Regions from separate parts of the Nonomuraea diastatica genome, predicted to be linked through region 3. Evidence: predicted binding sites of a transcription regulator. Region 3 holds the regulator's gene; each other region holds the start of a gene.

Region 1 (4,911 bases), on a different contig from region 3:
GTCGAGAATGCCGGCCTCGAACATGTTGACGTATTCGCCCGACGCGGCGTTGAGACCCTCACCCGGGGTGAGGTTGCGCACGCGCTCGACCACGACGCCGCCCTCGAGGCCGGCGTTGACCGCGATCTGCTTCAGCGGCTCCTCGAGAGCCTTCTTCACGATCGCCGCACCGGTGGCCTCGTCGCCGTTGAGCTCCAGCTTGTCGAACGCCTTGGCACCGGCCTGCAGCAGCGCCACGCCACCACCCGGGACGATGCCCTCCTCGACGGCAGCCTTCGCGTTGCGGACGGCGTCTTCGATGCGGTGCTTGCGCTCCTTGAGCTCGACCTCGGTCGCCGCACCCGCCTTGATGACGGCCACGCCGCCGGCCAGCTTGGCCAGCCGCTCCTGGAGCTTCTCGCGGTCGTAGTCGGAGTCGGTGCGCTCGATCTCGGCGCGGATCTCGTTGACCCGGCCGGAGATCTGCTCGGCGTCACCGGCGCCGTCGACGATCGTCGTCTCGTCCTTGGTCACGACCACCTTGCGGGCACGGCCCAGCAGGTCGAGGGTGGCGGTCTCGAGCTTGAGGCCGACCTCCTCGGCGATGACCTGACCACCGGTCAGGATCGCGATGTCGTTGAGCATGGCCTTGCGGCGGTCGCCGAAGCCCGGGGCCTTGACGGCCACGGAGCGGAACAGGCCGCGAATCTTGTTGACCACCAGGGTCGCCAGGGCCTCGCCCTCGACGTCCTCGGCGATGATCAGCAGCGGCTTGCCCGACTGCACGACCTTGTCGAGCAGCGGCAGCAGGTCCTTGTTGGCGGAGACCTTGCCGTTGACGATCAGGATGTAGGGATCTTCGAGCACGGCCTCCATGCGGTCGGAGTCGGTGACGAAGTACATCGACGTCATGCCCTTGTCGAAGCGCATGCCCTCGGTGAGCTCGAGCTCGAGGCCGAAGGTGTTGCTCTCCTCGACGGTGATGACGCCTTCCTTGCCGACCTTGTCCATCGCCTCGGCGATGAGCGCGCCGATCTCGGGGTCGGCGGCGGAGATGGAGGCGGTCGAAGCGATCTGCTCCTTGGTCTCCACGTCCTTGGCCAGCTTGGAGAGCTCCTCGCTGACCCGCTCGACGGCCGCCTCGATGCCCTTCTTCAGAGCCATCGGGTTGGCGCCGGCGGCCACGTTGCGCAGGCCCTCACGCACCAGCGCCTGGGCGAGCACGGTGGCGGTCGTGGTGCCGTCGCCGGCGACGTCGTCCGTCTTCTTGGCGACCTCCTTGACCAGCTCCGCGCCGATCTTCTCCCACGGGTCCTCGAGCTCGATCTCCTTGGCGATGGACACACCATCGTTGGTGATCGTGGGAGCGCCCCACTTCTTCTCCAGCACGACGTTGCGCCCCTTGGGGCCCAGGGTCACCTTGACGGCGTCGGCGAGCTGGTTCATACCGCGCTCGAGACCGCGCCGGGCGTCCTCGTCAAACGCGATCATCTTGGCTGCCATAAGGCTAGACCTCCCAGATGCAGGGTGGCTTGTCGTGGACCGAGCCGACGCCCGCGACGGCATGGGTCAGCATCTCCGTTCGGCAGACCCCATCGTCTCGATCCGGTGTTGGCACTCTGCTGCACAGAGTGCCAACGAACTGTTTAGCACTCTACCCTGCCGAGTGCAAGCGAACTCGCCCGTGCCGGCTCTTCCCCCCAGGTCAGTCGTCTGTCCGGCGAGCCGCCCCGCGGGCGCACCGCTGGCCGCGGTTCGCGCGCACGGCTCGCCGTACCAGGATCGACGAAAGAAAGGTGACGGTTCGCACGGACTGCGCTGCCGCGCGAACCCGCCGGTGCATACCAGTGCGGTGAATCAGACCGTCCTGACGGACTCCGCCTGCGGCCCCTTCTGGCCTTGCGTGATCTCGAACTCGACACGCTGTCCCTGTTCGAGAGAGCGATACCCGTCCATCATGATCGCTGAGTAATGGACGAATACATCCTTACCACCGTCTACCGCGATGAAGCCATAGCCCTTGTCCGCGTTGAACCACTTGACGGTGCCCTGCGCCACTTCCGACTCCTCTTACTGGGCTCCCAGACCTCGCCCATTCCTCCGCGAGACCCGTAATCGCCTGACTTAACAGAAAATCAGCCAGGCGATCGCCCTCGACCATACCTGTGGCACGGGGTTTGGCAACAGAGTCAATCCGCAAACTGCGCATTTCCTCTCATCGACGGTTCAACGTTGAATTGTTGGGAAAAGAAGAAGGCGCCCACAAGGGGCGCCCTCGCCGAAGTGTGATCTGCCGCACTCACCCGCCGGCGACGGCGGGGATGATGGAGATCTGGGTGCCGTCCGGCGCCGGGGTGTCCAGCCCCTGGGCAAATCGGACGTCCTCTTCCCCCACATAAACGTTGACAAAACGCCGAATCTTGCCCGATTCATCCAGAATTCTCGCGCCGATACCCGGGTAGTCAGAGTCCAGCGTGGCCAGCACGTCACGAAGAGTCGCGCCCTCGCCACTGACCTCCGCGTTGCCCCCGGTGTAGGTGCGCAGAATGGTGGGAATCCGCACAGAAACGCTCATGGTTTAACTCGCCTTTCCTGGTTCTCAGACAGTCGCGCGGAACGCGTCGAGGGAGGGCTTGATCACGGCCGTGGGTCTGGCGTCGCCGCTGATCGCGTCGAGCGTCTTGAGGCCGTCACCGGTGTTCAGCACCACGGTCTCGGCATCCGGGTCGAGTTGCCCGGTCTCGGTGAGCTTCTTCAGCACGCCCACGGTCACGCCGCCCGCGGTCTCGGCGAAGATGCCCTCCGCCGAGGCCAGGAGCTTGATGGCGGCCACGATCTCAGCATCCGTGACGTCCTCGACGCCCCCTCCGGTCCGCCGCGCGATGTCCAGCACGTACGGCCCGTCGGCGGGGTTTCCGATGGCCAGCGACTTGGCGATGGTGTCGGGCCGGACCGGCTGCACGACGTCGTGCCCCGCCTTGTAGGCGGTCGACACCGGTGAGCACCCGGCCGCCTGCGCCCCGAAGATCTTGTAGGGCGTGTCCTCGACCAGCCCCAGCGCCACCAGCTCCTTGAAGCCCTTGTCGATCTTCGTGAGCTGCGAGCCCGAGGCGATGGGGATGATGATCTGCTCGGGCAACCGCCACCCGAGCTGCTCGGCGATCTCGTACGCGAGCGTCTTGGAGCCCTCGGCGTAGTAAGGCCGCAGGTTGATGTTGGTGAACCCCCACTTGTCACCGAGCGGGTCGCCGATCAGCTCGGAGCAGAACCTGTTGACGTCGTCGTAGGTGCCCTCGATGCCGATCAGCCGGCCGCCGAACACCCGGGCCATGGCGATCTTGGCTTCTTCGAGGTTGGCCGGGATGAACACGCACGCCTCCAGCCCGGCCCGCGCCGCGGCGGCCGTCACCGCGCCCGCGAGGTTGCCCGTGGAGGAGCAGGAGAGCGTGTGGAAGCCGAAGTTGCGGGCCGCCTCGACGGCCATGGCGACCACGCGGTCCTTGAAGGAGTGGGTGGGGTTGCCCGAGTCGTCCTTGACGTGGAGAGATCTGATGCCGAGCGCCCGTCCGAGGTTGCCGGCCTTGACCAGCTTGGTCCACCCGGGGTTCATGTTGGGCTTGTCGGCGACGTCGACCGGCACGGGCAGCAGCGAGCGGTAGCGCCAGATGTTGGCGGGGCCCGACTCGATGGCCACGCGGGTCACTTCGCCGAACTCGTAGGCCGCTTCGAGCGGCCCGAAACACTCCTGACAGGCGAAGCTCGGACCGAGCGGGTAACGCGCGCCGCACTCGCGGCAGGACAGACCGACGGCGGGACCGAAATCGAGCGACATGAAGCGAGGCCTTCCCTCATCTTCGTCTGCGGCCACCTTGACCTCAGACCGGAATTGGCACCTTGTCCCGGTCGGCCTCGCCAGGTCGCGAGTCACAAGCCGGGAGGGTTGCCGGGGCTTCGCAGGGCCGGTCCCTCCACCCCTCTGGATGAGCAATATTCAGTTGTTGCAACGGACTCTACCCGCCCACGTGGCGGAAACGTCCTCCCGTCTCAGATCCTGAGACGGATGATCTCAGCGATAGTCGTCTCCCAGCACACCCTGAACATATTTGCGCGCCTGGTGGATGCGCGATTTCGCGGTGCCGAGCGGGATGCCGAGCTGGTCGGCCACCTCGTTGTAGTCGAGCTGGACGATGTCGCGCAGAACCAGGGCCTGCGCCAGATCCGGCTTGTCGGCCTCCAGCGCCTCCATGGCGTCGAGCAGGTCGAGCCGCGAGCCCGCGATCACGCTGACGCGCCGCACGTCGGGCTTCTGCATCGGCAGCTCGTCCGAGCTCTGCTCGGCCGCCCGGCGTTTGAGCGACCGGTAGGTGGTCCGCGCGCAGTTGGCCGTCACGATGTGCAGCCAGGTGCTGAACCTGGCCCGTCCCTCGAAGCGCCCGATGTTGCGCGCCACCGCCAGCAGGGTGTCTTGGGAGGCCTCCTCGGCGTCCTGGTGGTAGGGCAGGATGCGGGCGCAGTGACGCATCACATCGGGCTCGATCCGCCGCAGCAGTTCGCCAAGAGCACGGTGGTCTCCGGCCGCGGCGGAGCGGGCGAGTTCCTCGGTTAGCTCATCAAGCGCCATAGCTGGGATCCTATGGTCGTAGGGAGCCTTGTTGGCATCCTTCCTTTTCCGATGGGCCGATCCCCACGATGATCAGTGTGGTTCCGTCTACGCCGACACGCCAGTCGGAAGGAGTCTCCTTGAGGTCTCACACCAGCTCACCGCCCTGCGGGCGGCCCGCCCGGCCGGAGCGGGCGCGGTGAACAACGTCCTGGTGGCCTCCAACCGCGGCCCCGTCTCCTTCACCGTCTCCGACGACGGTGAGCTGACCCTGCGGCGCGGCGGCGGGGGGCTGGTGTCGGGGTTGTCCGGCGTGGCCAAGGACGGCGTCC
Region 2 (4,911 bases), on a different contig from region 3:
GGTCTCCTCCAGGGCTCCGAGACGCTTGTTGAGGTCTTCGGCGGCGGGCTGGACGATGCCGGTGACCGTCTCGGCCAGCTCGTCACGGTCGGGACGTGTCCTGACCAGCTCGGTGAGTGCCGTGGCGGCGGTGGCCAGCCGCTCGGCCTGGTCGCCGGTCTGCGTGCGGATCAGCTCGCCGATCCGCTCGGGGATGGCCAGGGTGGCGGGCAGTTGCCCGACGCGCTGGTTGACCGACTCGATGCGGTCGTCGACGGACTCAAGGTGCTCGCTGGCCTGCTCGGCGCGGGTGGCCAGGCCGTTGACATGGGTGTCGAGGACGTTGAAGCGGCTGTCGAGCCCTCCGAGGTGGCCGTCGATGGCGTCGAAGCGGCTGCTCAGGTGCTCTTCGGCCTCACCCAGGCGCTCGTCGATGGCGTCCATCTGGCCGTCGAGCCGGTTGAAGCGGCCCTCGGTGCGGGTGGTGCTCTCGCCCACGCGCTGCTCGGTGGCGGCCATGCGCTCGTCGAGCGTGGTGAAGCGGGCGTCGACGCGTATGTCGAGCGCGTCGAAGCGGTCGTCGTGGCGGCCCAGGTGGCCGTCGAGGATGCCCAGGCGCTTGTCGACCGCGCCGAGCTGGCCGTCCATCGACGTGAGTCGCTTGTCGACGCCGCCCACCTGGGTGTCGAGGCCGTCGATCCTGGTGTCGATGTCGGCCAGGCACTCGTCGGCGGACTCCAGCCGGCCGCCGAAGTCGGCGACCCTGGCGTCGAGCCCGGAGAGCGCGTTTTCGGCCCGGTCGAGCCGGGCGTCCACGCCGCCGAGCCGGGCGGTCAGGCGCTGCTCGCTCTCGCCGAGCTGGACGGCCAGGTGGCGGTCGGTCTCGTCGAGCCTGGCGGTGAGCCGCTGCTCGACGTCGGAGAGACGGCCGGTGTGCTGGTCGTCGGCCTCCTTGAGCCGGATGGCGAGCCGCTCGTCGGCCTCGACGAGGCTCCTGGCCAGCCGCTGGTCGGTCTCGTCGAGCCGGGCGGTCAGGCGCCGGTCGGTGCCCTCCAGGCGCACGGTGATCCGCTCGTCGGTCTCGTCGAGCCGGGTCGTGAGGTGCTGGCCCGCCTCGTCGAGCCGGGTGGTGAGGCGCTGGTCGGTCTCGTCGAGGCGGGCCGTCATGCGCTGCTCGGCGGTGTCGAGGCGAGCCCGCATCTGCTCGGCCGAGTCGGCGATGCCCTCGGACAGGTCGCCGATCACGCCCTCGACGCGGTCGGTGCGGGTGGCCAGCTCGGCCATCGACCGGTCGAGCCTGGTGAAGCGGCCGGCGGCGGCCTCCATGCTGGAGCTGAGCGTGGTCAGCCTGGCGGCGAACTCGGACATGCCCTTGGTGATGCCGTCGGCGGTGTCGAGCACCGTCTGCAGGCGGTTGAGCGCCTCGTCGACGCCCTCGCCGACGGTGCCGACGCCGGCCTGCAGGCCGGGCAGCTCGGCCACCGGGGCGACGTGGGCGTCCACGCTGCTCACCCGCTCACCGACGGCGTCGACGTGGTCGCGGACCGCCTCCACGTGCTGCGCCAGGCCCTCGGCCCACATCGGCGGTTTGGCGGTGATGTCGTCCAGCCGTCCGTTGACCGCCTCAAGGGTGCCGCTCAGGCCGCCGAGCTCGCGCTCGCGCACCTCGCGCAGGAGCCACTCCATGCCTTCGAGCCGCTGGCGGATCTCGTCGAGCATGGCGCCCTGCGTGCGTTGCTCGTAGACGTGGTCCTGGGAGGCGCGCTGCAGCAGGTCTCGCATTCTCTCTGAAATGGCCAGATGGCCGCCTGCCTGAAGAAGGGTGGTGTGGTTGGAATGATCCACCGAAAGCTCCTTCGCTCGCCGACGGTCTGCCGCGCAGCGGTGGGGTAGGTCCGGTTTGCAGATGAAAGAGCGAGAACACGGTTAACCGCAGTGGGGGAGAACTCCCGCCCGCCCACCTTAGCCTTTTGATCAAGGTCCGTCAGCGGCGAATGGAAAGATCGCGCGAAACCGAAGAATGCCCGAAATGCCAGCTCAGCTGGGCGATGGCTGATTGCAGATGATGACCGATGGTTTATCGAGAATTCGGGTCAAGATGATGAGCGCGGCTCTGTCCCCGTTGAGTCGCAAATCGCTGCGCAGGCGTTCGATGTCGACGGCGGAGGCGCGCTTCTTGATAGTGACATTTCCGATTTTTCGCTCTCGGAGTACGGCGCGTAGTTTCTTCAGCGAGAACGGGAGCACGTCGTCTATCTCGTATCTCGTGGCCCATGGGGTGTCCACGGGGTCGTCGCCCGTGATGTACGCGATCATCGGGTCGAGCAGGCGGCCGCCGACCAGTTCGGCCACCTCGCCCACGAGGTGCGCGCGGATGGCGGCGCCGTCGGGCTCGTAGACGTACCGGCCGGCCGGCCCCACAGCCGCCTGGACGCCGGTGGCGGTGAGGGTGTGGCCGCCGGGCAGCAGGGTGGCCCGCCTGTCCGCCTTCCGGCGCGCCCCGTGGCCGGTCCAGAGCGCCGCCTCCTTGACCTCGCCCTTGAAGGACACCCACTCGGCCTCGGCTCCTTCGGGGATGAACGTGTAGGGGATGCCGGGGGCGACCTTGAGGCAGGCCGTGCGGGCCCTGGAGACGAGGTCGAGCACCACGGGCCAGGGCGGCGAGTAGGCCATGGGGTCGAACGTGCGGCCCCTGCTCGTACGCCGTGCCGGGTCGGCGAAGAGCACGTCGTAGCGCTCCGGCTCGACGCCGGCCGCGTCGGCCACGCGCACCGTCACCCGGTCGCCCAGCCCGAGCGCCTCGGCGTTGGCCCCGGCGACGGCGGCGGTCAGCGGATCGGTGTCGACGGCCTCCACGGTGCAGCCCGCGCGGGCCAGCGCCAGCAGGTCGCCGCCGATGCCGCAGCACACGTCCACGACCCTGGGCTCGGGGGCGCCGGCGGCGATCAGGCGGGCGGCGCGGTGCCCGGCGACCTCCGTCCGGGTGGCCTGCTCCAGGCCGTGCGGCGTGAAGTACATCACCCGGGCGTCCTCGCCGAACTTGGCCGTGGCACGCTCCCTGAGCCCCGCCTGGGTGAGGGCCGCCGAGGTGAGCGCCGCGTCGTACGTCCTGCGCAACCTCGTGGCGGCGGCCACCGGGTCGGCGCCGGCGAGCTCGCCGGCCTCCGCGAGCGCCCGCCGCCCGCGCGGGGTCAGCAGCTCGGTGAAGGCGTCGAGGTCCACGTCACACGACGTTAGCGGCACCGGTGACGCACTCGACACGCGCGGCGCGTAAACGCGGCGGGTGCAGCGGCGAGGAAACGCGGCGGGTACGGCGGCGCGGGGACGCGGACCGGGCGGTCGCGTACCAGGACATGCCGGGCTGTCAGGACGGCGCGACACGCGCTCGCGGATCTCGCGGCCGGAGGATCTTTGCGAAACCCCTGCATGATGGGCCAAGGCGCTGATAGAGCCTTGTTAGCGGCACCCTGATCGCTCTCAGCAGACGCGTTCGTGTTGACTGTCAAGCCCCTCTTGCATATGTTTCCTGTTGGCACTCTCCACTTGAGAGTGCCAACGTGCGACGAGGCAGGTCTGACACCCGCGACGGCAGGCCCAGCTGGTCGCCTCTTCTAGATCATTCAAATCTGAAGGGGAGGTCCGATCGTGACGACCGCCACCAAGGTTCCCGTTAAGCCGCTCGGCGACCGCATTGTGGTTCAGCCGCTTGAGGCCGAGCAGACCACCGCTTCCGGCCTGGTCATCCCAGACACCGCCAAGGAGAAGCCGCAGGAGGGCAAGGTCCTCGCGGTGGGCCCCGGCAACTGGGACGAGGACGGCGACAAGCGGATTCCGCTCGACGTCTCTGAGGGCGACATCGTCCTCTACAGCAAGTACGGCGGCACCGAGGTCAAGTACGGCGGCGAGGAGTACCTCGTGCTCTCCGCCCGCGACGTTCTCGCGATCATCGAGAAGTAAGCCGGTGCGTCGAGCCCCGGGCGCTCCAAAGGGCGGCCGGGGCTTTCGACGCTAGGAGAGGACTTTCAGCTATGGCGAAGATCCTGGAGTTCGACGAGGACGCCCGCCGCGCGCTCGAGCGTGGCGTGAACGCCCTCGCGGACGCCGTGAAGGTGACCCTTGGCCCGCGTGGCCGCAACGTCGTCATCGACAAGAAGTTCGGTGCGCCGACGATCACGAACGACGGTGTGACCATCGCTCGTGAGATCGAGCTGGAGGAGCGCTACGAGAACCTCGGCGCCCAGCTCGCCAAGGAAGTTGCCACCAAGACCAACGACATCGCCGGTGACGGCACCACCACCGCGACCGTGCTGGCCCAGGCCATGGTCCGCGAGGGCCTGCGCAACGTGGCCGCCGGCGCCTCGCCGCTGTCGCTCAAGCGCGGCATCGACAAGGCCGCCAAGGAGATCAGCGACATGCTGCTCGCCACCGCCCGGCCGGTCGAGGACAAGAAGGAGATCGCCAACGTTGCGACGATCTCCGCCCAGGACGCGCAGATCGGCGACCTGATCGCCGAGGCGTTCGACAAGGTGGGCAAGGACGGTGTGCTCACCGTCGAAGAGTCCAATGCCATGGGCATGGAGCTCGAGTTCACCGAGGGCATGCAGTTCGACAAGGGCTACCTGTCGGCCTACATGGTGACCGACCCCGAGCGGATGGAGTCCGTCCTCGAGGACGCCTACATCCTGCTCACCCAGGGCAAGATCGCCTCCATCGCGGACTTCCTGCCGCTGCTGGAGAAGATCGCCCAGACGAAGAAGCCGCTGCTCGTGGTCGCCGAGGACGTCGAGGGCGAGGCCCTGGCCGTCCTGGTGACCAACAAGATCCGCGGCACCTTCACCTCCGTGGCCGTCAAGGCTCCGGGCTTCGGCGACCGCCGCAAGGCGATGTTGCAGGACATGGCCATCCTCACCGGCGGCCAGGTCGTCAGCGAGG
Region 3 (4,911 bases):
CATCGCCAGCGAGGTGTCGTCGGTGCCCGGGCGAGGGCCGAAACGTCCGGGTATGTACGGCTCGCCCGGGCCGCCGGGGTAGCCGTGGCCGGGCGGAGGGGCGTAGCCGGGCGGGGGAGCGCCGTAGCCCGGAGCCTGGCCATGACCGGGCGGTGCCGCGTAACCGGGAGGCGGACCGTGGCCGGGTTGCCCGTAGCCGGGTTGCCCGCCGTAGCTTGACCGCCCGCCATGGCCTGGTTGCCCACCATGGCCGGGCTGGCCGCCGTAGCCGGGCGGCTGAGGTCCGTAGATGGGCTCGGAGTCGGGCATCCGGCCGTAGGGCTGCTCGCCGTATGCGGGCTCGGACCCGGGTTGCGGGCCGTACCCGGGCTGGCCGCCGTAGCCGGGCTGGCCGGTATACCCGGGCTGGCCGGTGTAGCCCGGTTGTGCGCCGTAGCCGGGCTGGGAGCCGGGTTGCTGGGCGTATCCGGGTTGGTCGCCGTATGCGGGCTGGGAGCCCGGCTGAGAGGCGTAGCCGGGTTGGGAGTACGGTTGGCCGCCGTAGCCCGGGTCGTCGCCGGGGGCCGGGGACTGAGGGCCGGAGCCGTGGCCCGGCTGGAGGTCTGACGCGGACACCTTGCGGGTGCGTTCGTCGTCAGGCGGCGGCTGGGAATCCTGGCTCATGGTGCCTCCGTCACGAAGTCGATCAGTTCTTCGACCCGGCCGAGCAGCTCCGGCTCCAGGTCGGTGTAGGTCGAGACGGCGCCGAGGATGCGCCGCCATGCCTGCGCGGGCTCCATGCGCCAGCCCAGAGCCGCGATCACGCCTTCCTTCCACGGCACCCCGCGCGGCACGTCGGGCCAGCCGGGGATGCGCAGCACGGACGGTTTGACCGCCTGCCAGATGTCGACGTAGGGGTGCCCCACGACGAGCACGTCCGGCGAGGTGATCTCGGCGGCGATCCGGCTCTCCTTGGAGCCGGGCACGAGATGGTCGACCAGCACTCCGAGACGGCGGCCAGGCTCGGGACCGAACTCCGCCACGATGGCGGGAAGGTCGTCCACGCCCTCCAGATATTCGACCACGACCCCTTCGACCCGCAGGTCGTGACCCCAGATCTTCTCCACGAGGGCGGCGTCGTGCACGCCCTCCACGTAGATCCGGCTCTCCCTGGCCACCCTGGCCCGCAGCCCTTGGACGGCGATCGAGCCCGACGCGCTGCGCCTGGGGCCCGTGGGGGCCGCCTCCGGGCGTACGAGTGTCACGGGCTTGCCCTCCAGCAGGAACGCGGCGGGCGCGAGCGGGAACAACCGGCGTTTCCCGAACCGGTCTTCGAGCGTGACGGCCTCCTTGTCACAGGCCACCACCGCGCCGCAGAAGCCGCTGTCGGCGTCTTCCACGACGAGCTCCAGCTCGGCGGGCACTTTCGGGATCTTGCCCTTGCCCGGCCGACGCCAATTCCCCGCCAGTACATCGCCCTCGTACACACGGGGACGGTAGCAAATCACCCGCCGACCGCAAGGCGCTTGCGCGACGCACCCCGGCCTGCCAGGACGACGACCGTGCCGATGATCGCGGCGAGCAGCCCCGCGCCGCCGATCAGCAACGGGGTGGTCGTCCCGCCGCCAGTGGAGGAGGCGTCCCTCCCGATGCCGTAGCGTACGGCGGCCTGCTCCTGGTGGGTGCAGGTCAGCTGGTAGTCGCCCCTGTCGGGCGCGTTGATGACGAGGAACTGCTGCCAGACCGTGCCGCCCTCCGTGACCTTCGGGATGCCCGCGGTCTTGGCGAGCTTGGCCGGTCCTGGGCCGCCGGAGATCTCGCACGCGTAGTTGACGGCCGTGTCGCTGGCGATGTAGACGGCCGGTTTGTCCGCGGGATCGATCGGCACCGTGACGCTTTCGCCGGACGCGAACGTCCTGGCCGGCGCCAGGCCGGACGCGTCGGTCCCGCCGCCGAACATGACGGCGGCGATGATCAGGCACACGGCGGCCACGCCCCAGACGGCTCCGAGCCACCACAGGGGCGGCGTCACGGCCTTCGGGTCGATGCGTGGCGGGAGCTGGGGCTGCCCACCATGAGGCCCGTACTGTGGCGGGGGGCCGAACGGGGGCTGCCGGCCGTACTGGGGCGGTTGCCCGTACGGCCCGGGCTGGCCGCCGTACGGCGCTTGCCCGTACGGCGAAGGCTGACCGTAGCCGGAGGGCTGATCATATGGTGGCGATGGATGCCCGAACTGCGGCGGCGGGCTGTAGCCGGGCTGTGAATCCGCTTGAGGCTCGTAACCGGGCTGGGAGGTCGGCTGGGGGCCGTAGCCGGGTTGGGAGCCTGGTTGAGGGGTGTAGCCCGGGTGGGAGCCGGGTTGCTGGCCGTTCTGTGGAGGTTGGGGTTGACCTGGGTCGGGATCCTGCCCTGGCGGCTGGTTGGACGACGGGGGCTGGGAATCGTCGGTCATGTGCGCAAGTGTGAGGCCTGTCCCTTCCTGGAAGCTAGAAGCAGGACGGGACACGGTGTTATCGCACCTTGTGGGCGAGAGCCGTACACTTGGCACTCGGGAACACAGAGTGCTAGAGCCTGTGTTTTCCCCATGGCAAGAGGGCAGGAGGTGAGCGCGTGCTTGACGAACGGAAGCTGGCGGTGCTCCGCGCCATTGTCGAAGACTACGTGTCAACCCACGAACCGGTGGGCTCCAAGGCGCTGGCCGACCGCCACAATCTGAAGGTCTCCCCGGCGACGGTCAGGAACGACATGGCTGCGCTGGAGGAGGAGGGATACATCACGCAGCCGCACACCAGCGCGGGCCGGGTGCCGACGGACAAGGGCTACCGCCTTTTCGTCGATCGGCTCTCGCAGGTCAAGCCGCTGTCGGGGGCCGAGCGCCGGGCGATCGAGACGTTCCTGGCCGGCGCGGTCGACCTCGACGACGTGGTGACCCGCACGGTTCGCCTGCTCGCGCAGCTGACCAGGCAGGTGGCGGTGGTGCAATACCCGACGCTGACCCGTTCGACGGTGCGGCACGTCGAGCTCGTCCAGCTGAACGACCGGCGGGTCATGCTCGTGCTGATCACCAACACCGGCCGCGTCGAGCAGCGTGTGATCGAACTGCCCGAGGTGGTGGAGGAGGCGCGCATCGCGCATCTGCGCGCCGTGCTCAACTCCTGCCTCGACGGCTGCGGCCTGAGCAGCGTGCCCGACCTGGTGGCCGACCTGCCTGAGCGGTTGCCCGCCGAAGACCGGGCCGTCGTGGCGACGATCCTGTCGGTGCTGCTCGAGACCCTGGTGGAGCGGCACGACGAGAAGATCGTGTTCGCCGGGGCGGCCAACCTCGCCGGCGCCGACTTCTCCACCGGCCTCCGCGACGTGCTGGAGGCACTGGAAGAGCAGGTGGTGCTCATGCGGCTGCTCGGCGAGACCACCTCCGACACCCCGTCCGCGCTCACCGTGCGCATCGGCTCGGAAAACCCCTACCTGCGGGGCACATCCATCGTCGCGACCGGATACGGTTCTGGCGACAACCAACTGGCCCGGCTCGGGGTGCTGGGACCCACGAGGATGGATTATCCAGTGACGATGGGCGCCGTGCGCGCGGTGGCACGCTACGTCAGCCAGATCCTGGCTGCATCATAAGAGGTCGATAAGTGGCAAACAGCGACTACTACGCCACCCTCGGGGTGCGCCCTGACGCCAGTCAGGACGAGATCAAGAAGGCCTACCGCCGGCTCGCCCGCGAGCTGCATCCTGACATGAACCCTGATCCTGAGACTCAGGACAGGTTCAAGGAGATCACGCAGGCCTACGAGGTCCTGTCCGACCCGAGCAAGCGCCAGATGTACGACCTGGGCGGCGACCCCTTCGCCGGCGCCGGAGCGGGTGCGGGCGCCGGTGCCGGCGGGTTCGGCGCGGGCTTCCCCTTCAGCGACATCATGGACGCCTTCTTCGGCACCGCGGCCGGTGCCAGGGGCCCTCGTTCGCGTGCCCGCAGGGGCCGTAACGCCACCATCAGGGTCGAGCTCGACCTGCGCGAGACCGCGTTCGGCACCACCCGCGAGCTGGTCGTCGACACGGCCGTGATCTGCGAGGTCTGCCAGGGCGCGGGCGCGGCGGCCGGCACCCACCCCGACACGTGTGACATGTGCAACGGGCGCGGCGAGATCTCCCAGGTCACCCGCTCGTTCCTGGGCCAGGTCATGACCTCGCGGCCGTGCCCGCAGTGCGGCGGGTTCGGCACCATCATCCGCAACCCCTGCCAGGAGTGCTCGGGCGACGGCCGGGTGCGCACCCGGCGGACGATCAAGGTGCGCATCCCGGCGGGCGTCGAGGACGGCACCCACATCCAGCTCGCCGGCGAGGGCGAGGTCGGTCCCGGAGGCGGCCCGCCGGGAGACCTGTTCCTCGAGATCGTCGAGCGGCCTCACGAGATCTTCGAACGGCGCGGCGACGACCTCCACTGCACCGTGCAGATCCCGATGACGGCTGCCGCTCTGGGCACGGTGCTGACGGTGGAAACGCTCGACGGCGCCGAGGAGGTCGACGTCCGCCCGGGCACCCAGTCAGGCCAGGTCATCACGATGTACGGGCGCGGCGTGCAGCGGCTCAACGAGTCCGGCAGGGGCGACCTGCTGATCCACGTCAACGTCGAGACGCCGACCCGCCTCGACACGGCGCAGGAGGAGCTGCTGCGCGAGCTGTCCAGGCAGCGCGGCGAGGAGCGGCCCCCTGGCAAGTTCGCCCCGGGGCAGCAGAGCTTCTTCTCCCGGCTGCGCGACGCCTTCAACGGCAGGTGACGTGACCGTCCCCGTGTTCCTGTCGCGGAAGCTGGACGGCACGGAGCTGACGCTCGACGGCCCAGAGGGGCGCCACGCGGCCTCTGCCAGGCGCCTGCGGGCCGGCGAGCGGGTCGATCTGACCGACGGCGCCGGTTCCGTCGCCGAGTGC

Evidence for each region. The regulator HrcA, encoded in region 3, represses chaperone genes, less so after heat shock. The targets are predictions, from matches to a motif close to TTGGCACTCTCNNNNNGAGAGTGCCAA.
Region 1: a site for HrcA is predicted at 1,591-1,617, ahead of groL (chaperonin GroEL). Genes of this name have one in related genera too.
Region 2: a site for HrcA is predicted at 3,509-3,535, ahead of groES (co-chaperone GroES). Genes of this name have one in related genera too.

What each region holds. Positions count from the first base shown of each region.
Region 1 covers NZ_SMKP01000069.1:13,209-18,119, forward strand. Annotated here, with positions in the region: gene groL (chaperonin GroEL) at 1-1,482, opposite strand, end outside; gene E1294_RS23905 (cold-shock protein) at 1,837-2,037, opposite strand; gene E1294_RS23910 (MoaD/ThiS family protein) at 2,279-2,554, opposite strand; gene thrC (threonine synthase) at 2,579-3,811, opposite strand; SAM riboswitch class I at 3,825-3,966, opposite strand; gene E1294_RS23920 (RNA polymerase sigma factor) at 4,046-4,600, opposite strand; gene E1294_RS23925 (alpha,alpha-trehalose-phosphate synthase (UDP-forming)) at 4,779-4,911, shown strand, end outside.
Region 2 covers NZ_SMKP01000046.1:52,186-57,096, forward strand. Annotated here, with positions in the region: gene E1294_RS18255 (apolipoprotein A1/A4/E domain-containing protein) at 1-1,824, opposite strand, end outside; gene E1294_RS18260 (class I SAM-dependent methyltransferase) at 2,017-3,201, opposite strand; gene groES (co-chaperone GroES) at 3,625-3,936, shown strand; gene groL (chaperonin GroEL) at 4,008-4,911, shown strand, end outside.
Region 3 covers NZ_SMKP01000127.1:25,284-30,194, forward strand. Annotated here, with positions in the region: gene E1294_RS34785 (DUF4870 domain-containing protein) at 1-663, opposite strand, end outside; gene E1294_RS34790 (DUF3097 domain-containing protein) at 660-1,466, opposite strand; gene E1294_RS56380 (hypothetical protein) at 1,484-2,431, opposite strand; gene hrcA (heat-inducible transcriptional repressor HrcA) at 2,590-3,603, shown strand; gene dnaJ (molecular chaperone DnaJ) at 3,615-4,760, shown strand; gene E1294_RS34815 (16S rRNA (uracil(1498)-N(3))-methyltransferase) at 4,762-4,911, shown strand, end outside.